DNA from 4 places in the Paenibacillus sp. Marseille-Q7038 genome. Region 1 is predicted to be linked to each of the others. Evidence: riboswitches for the same ligand, from Rfam matches in the RefSeq annotation. Region 1 holds a riboswitch; each other region holds the start of a gene.
The links. A riboswitch is a leader RNA that binds a small molecule or an ion and turns the genes downstream of it on or off. The one in region 1 is predicted to bind cyclic di-AMP.

Region 1 (2,202 bases):
TGAGCTAGAATTTTTTTAGCTTCTGGATAAGGGACTTCAAGTTCTTTACGGAATTTCAACTTAGGCCGAATATAAGCCCGATCCTCTTCCTTCGCAATCAACCGAGAGATGGCATACTGCATAGGGGAATCAATAAATGTAGAGTAACTTTCGATAAACTTCCCCCTAACATCCTCAATCGTTATTGAATAACCTCGATCTGCAGCACGCTCTACAAACTGATTCATAATATGGTCCACGGGTATCCATTCATCGACAAGCGTGTCCCCTACATCAAAAAAAAGCCACTTCACGTCAGACCACATTCCCATCTACTGCCTCAACCTTTCAAGTTACAATGATCTTCCATATAAAAAAGACCCATGATGATCATGAGTCTCACACTATGTGCATCTTATTTGACCATTATAGCAATGCAAGATTTGTTCCGCAATCATAGCAGGGATGCCCACCCTACTACATCATAGATGCAAAATAACTTTTACATTTATCATTTCAATCGAAAAACATTCTAATTAACAGCAGCTCGCTCTTCGTTCAACAAGAACCCGACTTCACCCTTGATTGTGAAAACGATATGATTCGCTCCCATCCCCCGGTATACACCGCGAGGATGATTCTGTTGAGTAATGATCGTTATCGGTTTTTGAGTCCATGGTCTGCATATTTGTAGAAAGCGACAGGTTAAATTCATGCTGTTTTCAAACAAAAATATCCGCCCTACTGTTGCATTAGGCAACGCCCATTTATGAGCAAAAGCAGTATCCATTCGGATAATATGCTGCACTCCAAGTCGTCTAACCTGTTTTTCTTCCTGTGCGCTATTCGTGAGAACAGCAAAGGATAGCTTTTTGTACATTAATAACCGAATAAAATTTCGAGCTGCTTCATTAGGTGCAGTAACCAGAATGATTTCATTATTCATTGTGTAAGCCTCCCTATGATTGAAAAGACAACAAAAAAAGAACACCATTTACATCATGAAGGCATGCCGGCGCTCTCCCACCCGAATAGGAATATAAGGAATCACGAAAATTCCTGATTACCCTCTCGGGTGCTCACGGTTCTGCTGCCTCTCCCTATATACGCTTACGAGGTTAGCTGCCGGATTCGGACAAGAGAGAGTTGCCCTATTCCCGGTCTGACGACCCGGAAATTCACCCCTTGGAATAAACAATCTTTCGAATGTTCATTCCCGTTTGGTTCCCCCGTTTTTATAAAAGATCCACCGAAAAATAAATAGATGAATCTAAAAATTCAGCGTAGAAAACAATAAAAAACCACAGAGGGTTAGCGCCCCTGCGGTCGATAAACGATCACAAGATTCATCATTCCTCTCTCAAATTATTAGCTTACGAGGTTAGCTGTCGGATTCGGACGGTGAGAGCCGCCCTTCCTTATCCACCGAATGGCAAATGCCATTCCACTTCAAAAGATTCACCCCAACAAAGTTCCTGAATCAGTTCTCACACCGATTCAATCAGCCCTGCTATCATTGGTTCCCCCGTTTTTCGTTTGAATAAATCAGACGAAAATTCAGCAAGCATAGTAATGAGAATTTCTATTGTTTTATAAAATGTAACTCGTCTTTCTTTGCGCTCAAGATTTACGATATGAATCATACACCCGAAGCGAAATGGTGTAAAGGTACTCAAAAGTTCACTTCAGCCAATATTAAGCCATAATCCCCTTAATTCACTCAAAACACGAAACAATAAAGCTTCCATTTCCTCTAATCTCTTCGTATCTCTGTATTTCACACACTTTCATTAAACCTAGAGAAGACAAGATATAAACTTCCTGCGTATTGTTTAACTTCCTATATTAATTGTTTAAAATTTAATTGTAGAAAATATTGTAAAACCCTTATCCATTCTCTTATAATGAGAAGAAAAAGACGAGGCGGTGGGTCAATCTATGTCCATATATGATTTCAATGTCAGCACCCTGAAAGGTCAAGAGCTTAACATGTCAGCTTACAAAGGTAAAGCTATGCTTATCGTTAATACCGCCAGCAAATGTGGACTATCACCACAATTCAAAGGACTGCAAGAACTCTATGACAAATTCAATCAACAGTCTTTTGAAGTGCTCGGTTTTCCAAGTAATCAATTCGCTCATCAAGAGCCAGGGACAAGCGATGACATCGCTGAATTTTGTCAGATGAATTACAGTGTCAGTTTCCCTATGTTCGAGAAAGTA
Region 2 (2,202 bases), on a different contig from region 1:
TTTCTTCTGCTGTGGTGCCTCTGTTGATGCGCTATCCGGATCCTCCGCCTCACGAGCTCAGTAAGGTGCTGTTTTGGATGGAAGGTCAGCTTAGTTTATCGGTAAGCCCGCTCGTTCATCAGTACGCCTGGCTGCTCGTCCTTATGTTCCTCATTCGAATGCTAATGACCCCGCTCATTCGGGCGGGATTACTTCACAGTCTGCATCAACAAGCGAATGCAGCAAAAGGTCTGGCTTTCTTTCAAGGCATTAAGCAACACTGGAAAAAAACATCTCTCCTCTATTTTATAGAGGTCATACTATTACTCATCCCTGCTTACTGGATTGTTCCTGTTATTCTTCCGAACCTTATTACAGCTATTTATAATTTGTCTGTTCTTACCAAAATCATTCCTTACCTTCTCTTATGGATGATCTACGGCTATGCAGTAAAGCAGCTGCTGCTTTACTGTCAGATTGGAGTTATTGGGAAACGCAGCGGATCGGTGTCTATATGGATCTGTATCCGGTATGCCGTTCCAGTAGCCTTGGTCTCCCTTTTGCTCGGTTTCATTACCCTTGCGATATTTGGTTCATTCACAGCCGTTTCATTCATTTGGACAGGACTTCTAGCTCTGGTTCTACAGCAATCCTATCATCTCATTCGATCCATTATGAATGTATGGAAAATCAGCTCTCACTTCAGTCTCTGGTATTCAAAAAGCAGCTCTGATAACTCTTAAAGTTAGCATTATATTGCTTCCTACAAAAAGATAAGCCTAGCTCATTATCGAATGAGTCAGGCTTTTTTGTGTTTTTCCCTGAAAACGATTGCCAAATTTACACATATTCTGTTACAATAAGCCCAGAACATGTTGTGACAACTTTGTAATCTATTGTAACTAAATTAGTCAAGCTTTTAACTTACATAGTCATTTGATTGTTTTATGAATTGGGAATACATACGTCTTCACAGGTACATATCATCAGATACGCCAAATTCCTGGTACCTGGGAAGCGGGGGAACCATATTACGGGTGAATTGATCTCGCAACAGAGTGGTCATAGGGGAACCTTCTACCGAATCCTTAAGCTAACCTCGCAGGCATTGGAAGGAGTTATTTTTTTTGAAAAAGACATTAACTGCTGCAGCGCTAAGCCTAGCGATCGCATTATCCATTGGAACAGGGAGTGCATTTGCTGATTCCAAGATGGACAAGGTAATTGAAAGCGTTCAGGGAACAGATTATAAATACGGTGGAACTACACTTAGTGGTTTTGATTGTTCTGGTTTCACGATGTATGTATTCGAGAAGCTTGGGATCGAATTGCCAAGACAATCCGGTTCACAATTCAACATGGGTAAAGAAGTCTCTCGTTCTGATATTAGAACTGGCGATCTTGTATTCTTTAATACCAGCGGTAAAGGGGTATCCCACGTAGGTATTTTTGTTGGAGATGGTAAGTTTGCACATGCTTCTTCTTCTAAAGGTGTGACCATCAGTAAACTTGACGAAAATTACTATGCAAAGCGTTATGTAGGCGCAAAACGAATTATGAGTACAGAACAGTTTGAAACAGCTACTATTGACTAATATTTCTATATTATTACCCTAAGAACTCGGCCTTGACTACTTTTTTCACAAAAAGTAATCAGGTTCGAGTTTTTTTATTTATCTCATACTCCAAAGTGCTTGCCTTGCCTCTCTCCTAGCCTGTAGAGTGTTAGGGAAGACAAATTCTAGGTGAAGGAGTGATCCTATGACACCGATAAACCCTATTTTCCGAGTCATGCCTATGACCGAAGAGCAAGCGGCGGAGATTAGTACCTGGCAGTACGAACCTCCTTATAATATATATGGCTGGCTGCCTTGGGATCAGATGAAAGCTTTAGAGATTGAGTTTGGAGACCCCGTGCTAAGAGCACAGCAATATTTATCTATAGTAAGGGATCAAGAGTTACCTGCACTATGTGGTTTTGCTCAACTTTTTCCTATGGAAGGAGTCACTCGGCTCGGTTTCGGTATGAGACCCTCTTTGTGTGGCAACGGATACGGTCCAGCCTTTGTATCTTCTGTTATACATGAGGCACAAAAAAGAAATCCACGTCATGTCATTGATTTGGAAGTGCTGACCTGGAATACACGGGCCATTCGAGCGTATGAAAAAGCCGGGTTCGTTATTGAGGACACATATGAGCGGCTGACTCCTGAAGGCTATCAA
Region 3 (2,202 bases), 2.4 Mb from region 1:
GCTTATATAGCAGCAAAGCGTGCGCTGAATGGTGAGGATCCAACAGAGGGAGCTCTCTATTATTATAATCCGAAGATTGCTACATCTGCTTGGAGTAAGGCACGCCCTATTATAAAAACAATAGGGAATCATGTTTTCACAAATTAGGAATTAAATTATAGAATCAATAAGATGATTTCTTACAAGAGGTCACTGAATAAGTCCCCTCATAAAGAAAAGGTACGGCTCCTCAAAAACAGTTGAGGGGCTGTACCTTTTTTTGGGCTGTATATAGCGGATTATAATAAGATGTAGTGTTCGTGGATGATTAGATAACAACAAACCCCGGTTCTGAGCCCTTATGCGGCACTGTAGGACATTACTTACACCCGAAGGAACAATATAACTTCATCATCAATGTGCTGGCAACGAAAGCGCGGTACAACTCGATGTCAAGTAAGAAACTTCTAAGACAAAAGAAGACATTCATCTCCAAAACGCGGAGTGAATGTCTTCTTTTAATACTAATCTATAATATTAGAGTACACTTTTTGCTCCTACATATTTAGGACCCCAGTAAGTGTTACTCAAGCTGTCGATTTTAATACCACTGGAAGTAGTGGCAGAAATGAAACTATTGTTTCCAACGTAAATGCCGACATGAGAGACAGATGAACCTGTTGTATTAAAGAAAACAAGGTCGCCTTGCTTCAAATTACTTTTTGATACAGAAGTTCCTGTTTTATACATGGAAGCAGCTGTACGCGGAAGAGATACATTGTGTTTCTCAAAAACATATTTCACAAAACCAGAGCAGTCAAATCCACTTGGAGTAGAACCGCCATATACATAAGGTGTACCTATATATTTTGTGGCTTCTTGGACAATACTTGTTCCTTTTACATGATCATTTCCTACGAGAATCGGGCTATACGTTTTACCTGTTGTATTTACCATGGCAAGGGAATAGCTCTTTTTCCAAACCACGTCATTACCCATTGCTTCGGATATAAAACGAAGTGGAACGTATGTACGGCTAGAGCGAATAAACACTTGTGTATCAAGACTTACACTTTTTCCGTTGACTGTTGCTGTTGTGGAACCTGTTTTAATTTTAATTGTAGTTCCATTTTTTTTAATAGTAACCGTTGTAGTTGAACCTGATTTAGAAGAACTTACGGTATAATTCATTTCTTCTGCAAGTTTACGTAATGGAACTTGCGTTCTATCGTTATTATCTAGAAAAGGAGAAGCATCCTCAAAATTAACAAGACTATCATTAAGCTGTACATTTACACTATTTGAACCTGAAGAAGAAGCATCTACTTGCGAATTTCCGAGTACTAAGCCTGCTCCAAGCAGAGTAGTTAACAACATACATTTACCAAATTTCATCATTATTATTTATTCCTCCGTTAGCCTCCGAGGTTAGTTGACGGGTTTGAGTAGAAGGTACTCTAGGATCTTCATCATCCATTCACCCCAAGTATGTAAATCGTCCCCCGTACTATCTAGTAGATTCGGCTTTATTAATATTAATCAACTGTAACTAATATATAATAAAAAAAGCATTGAATGTTACAAAACTGTAACCATAGTTTCGCTTTTCATACACTAAAACTTGGCAAAGATCTTAATTATATACTTATATAGAGAGGTTAAATTCATTTAAAAGGGTTAATTTATCACCAAATCGAAGAGTTGAAACACCTATTTAGGTTACAATATTGTAACCTAAATTATTAATTTTCCTGTTTTTATTACAAAATATTTATCTATTATTTCATATAAAACCCTTAATTTTCTAGTTCTTTGGTAAAAATATAACAAAAAAACAACCCGTTATTTTAGAAATAACGGGTTGTTGGGGTGATCATTACAAAGATGTTATCAAATTATGTCGATTTATTACGTCCTGTTATTAGTAAAAGGAGGAATGAAATGACAATAATAGAGATCGTCCACACCCAAGCCATGGTTGTATTACCGCTGTCTACAGCGATATATATAGCAGTGGGTACAGTCTGCGTTTTACCTGGTATATTACCTGCAATCATAAGTGTAGCCCCAAACTCTCCCAGCGAACGGGCAAATCCAAGTATATAAGCGGTCATAAGAGAAGGCCATACAAGAGGAAGTGTAATATAGCGAAAGACTTGCCATTCATTTGCACCGATGGAGCGTCCAGCTGCTTCAAGCTCTTGGTCCACGGACGAAAATCCA
Region 4 (2,202 bases), on a different contig from region 1:
ACCTTATATAGCATCACCGAATCATGTTGTTAATACTATAGCATTAGCGATGCATTGTAAATTATATTTTAGTTCAGTTCCGGCTTCACAGGACCGATAACATACACGGTTTTTCCCTTTTTACGGCCAAAAGTCAAGGCTTGATCCAGACTGTCATAATACACGTCTATTTTATTTCCTTTAATAGCTCCGCCCGTATCTTCAGCACGGCGGAAGCCGACGCCTTCAATGTATACCCACCATCCAAGTGGAATCACATTTGGATCTACAGCAATTGTACGTCCTTCCTGTACACGAGTACCGGACGCTGTTTTCGTTCCTATACCTTCTTCTTCCGAAGAATAGGCTGTCATAGACACATTATTAAGTACTTTTTTTGCTTTGAAAGACACACCGTCTTTCGTTATTGTATCACTGGTTGAAGAAGAGGAAGATACCTTCTTCACTTTATCCGATAAAGATTTGTTACTTGTATTAGGTGTACTTGCTGCCGCCACAAGTGTCTCGGGTTCAGGTTCAGGTTCAGGTTTAGGCTCTGGCTTTTTCTTGGATCCGACAGCAATGACTTTATCGACTCGGTTCTTCGCAACTGTCTTATCCGTCATTTTCTTGGATACCAACTCGCCGTCCTGGAACACTTTCTCGATGGTTTGAACCATCACACCTTCTTGCCCATTTTGTATTACGCGGTTATCCCCTTTGTACAAGCTAGGGTCAGCAGTTTTGATTACTTTATAAGGAATCGCAACTTCTTGTTTTGCCGTTTGTTTTGCTACCCGGACAATTTTAATATTAAGATCTGCTTTCACCGCGGTGTCCACAGAAGGATATACTTTATCATCTTCTGATACCTTCACGCCCTCATTTGCAAGCGCTTCTTGGACTGTATCCTTTGTCGTATAAATTTGTTCCGTTTTTCCATCCGCTGTTACGTTCACTGCAACAGCTCGTTTAATGGTAACTTGATCTCCATCTTTGATTGCTCCATTCAGCGGCATCGAAATCTCATCATGGGGGCTTACTGTGATTGCATGCTCATCCAGCATTTCATTAAGCATACCCTCACGAGTTTCCAGCGTTTGGACCTTGCCATCCACGACTAGTGAAATTTCTTTACCTCCCTGACTGTAAACAATAAGAGAGACCATAACTAACAGTGCGATTGAGAAGATTGCGACTAGTATCATTTGACGCAGATTCTCATGCTTCCATCGCAACGCGTAAGACTTGCTGGATGATGGTGACTCATGGGTCTCCTCTGGTTGGAAATTTCCCACTTACTCCGTCCTCCTTCGTAGCCCCGCCGTCAAGAGTAATGCATGATAGTATTTTGACGCGACTATTACATTTGTATACAGAATCAGATCACTCTGTTTCTGCACCATGTGCCACTCTTCGCGGCATGATGTTTCCTCCTGTTAACCAACAGTATGACGAGGTTGTAACTTTTATTCTTCTAAAACAAAAAAGCCAGTAGAGAGTTTTTGAGGAGCTCTCTCATGGCTTCCGGGTAAGTTCACAAGAATAACCGGAAACATCATACGCGAGTTTACCTCTTTATACGCTTACGGAGTTAGCTGTCGGATTGGGACGCAAGAGTCGCCCTGGATCAGGTCATTAGCTCATGGCTAGTGCCTTTTCCTTCACCCCAAGACTCAAAATGAATCAAATATGATGGTCTAAAGTGTATAGCGATATGCTTGTAAGACCACCTTATTGGTTCCCCCGTTCTTCGGTTTTCGAAGAATTCAGCGAGAATAACACACGAAGTGAATTTTTCAACATTTCACTGAAACGATGATATCCTGTTTATATGCATGTTGTAAAGCCGTATTCAACTACGTTTTTCTAAATAAATGGTTAAAAGTTTGTAATAAACACGTGAAAAACCTTCCAAAAAGGTGAATCGCTCTTGTTTACTCACTATTTCATCTATTTTGCTCCATATATGAACTATATTCCAAATAGTTCCAGTGCATTTCGGGTCGTAATCTGCCCGATTTCCTCTACAGATACCCCCTTTAATGCTGCTGCAGCTTCTGCCACGAGCGCTACATGTGCCGTTTCATTTCGCTTTCCGCGATACGGATGTGGTGTAAGGTATGGAGAGTCCGTCTCAATCAATAATCGATCCATAGGTACCTTGGCAAGTACCTCTTTCGGCTGTTTCGCATTCTTAAAAGTAATAGGGCCTCCGAACGA

Region 2: linked by a shared signal. The riboswitch ahead of ACWPWY_RS18615 (C40 family peptidase) and the one ahead of ACWPWY_RS01000 (hypothetical protein) in region 1 are both predicted to bind cyclic di-AMP.
Region 3: linked by a shared signal. The riboswitch ahead of ACWPWY_RS12350 (C40 family peptidase) and the one ahead of ACWPWY_RS01000 (hypothetical protein) in region 1 are both predicted to bind cyclic di-AMP.
Region 4: linked by a shared signal. The riboswitch ahead of ACWPWY_RS18980 (ubiquitin-like domain-containing protein) and the one ahead of ACWPWY_RS01000 (hypothetical protein) in region 1 are both predicted to bind cyclic di-AMP.

The regions. Positions count from the first base shown of each region.
Region 1 covers NZ_CBCOOM010000001.1:201,086-203,287, reverse strand. The annotation lists gene ACWPWY_RS01005 (HAD family hydrolase) at 1-311, opposite strand, end outside; gene ACWPWY_RS01000 (hypothetical protein) at 512-925, opposite strand; cyclic di-AMP (ydaO/yuaA leader) riboswitch at 1,071-1,241, opposite strand; cyclic di-AMP (ydaO/yuaA leader) riboswitch at 1,334-1,552, opposite strand; gene ACWPWY_RS00995 (glutathione peroxidase) at 1,918-2,202, shown strand, end outside.
Region 2 covers NZ_CBCOOM010000002.1:301,883-304,084, forward strand. The annotation lists gene ACWPWY_RS18610 (hypothetical protein) at 1-722, shown strand, start outside; cyclic di-AMP (ydaO/yuaA leader) riboswitch at 963-1,102, shown strand; gene ACWPWY_RS18615 (C40 family peptidase) at 1,107-1,574, shown strand; gene ACWPWY_RS18620 (GNAT family N-acetyltransferase) at 1,741-2,202, shown strand, end outside.
Region 3 covers NZ_CBCOOM010000001.1:2,589,324-2,591,525, reverse strand. The annotation lists gene ACWPWY_RS12355 (cell wall hydrolase) at 1-147, shown strand, start outside; gene ACWPWY_RS12350 (C40 family peptidase) at 517-1,377, opposite strand; cyclic di-AMP (ydaO/yuaA leader) riboswitch at 1,382-1,515, opposite strand; gene modB (molybdate ABC transporter permease subunit) at 1,875-2,202, opposite strand, start outside.
Region 4 covers NZ_CBCOOM010000002.1:377,822-380,023, forward strand. The annotation lists gene ACWPWY_RS18980 (ubiquitin-like domain-containing protein) at 69-1,277, opposite strand; cyclic di-AMP (ydaO/yuaA leader) riboswitch at 1,549-1,764, opposite strand; gene ACWPWY_RS18985 (TatD family hydrolase) at 1,954-2,202, opposite strand, start outside.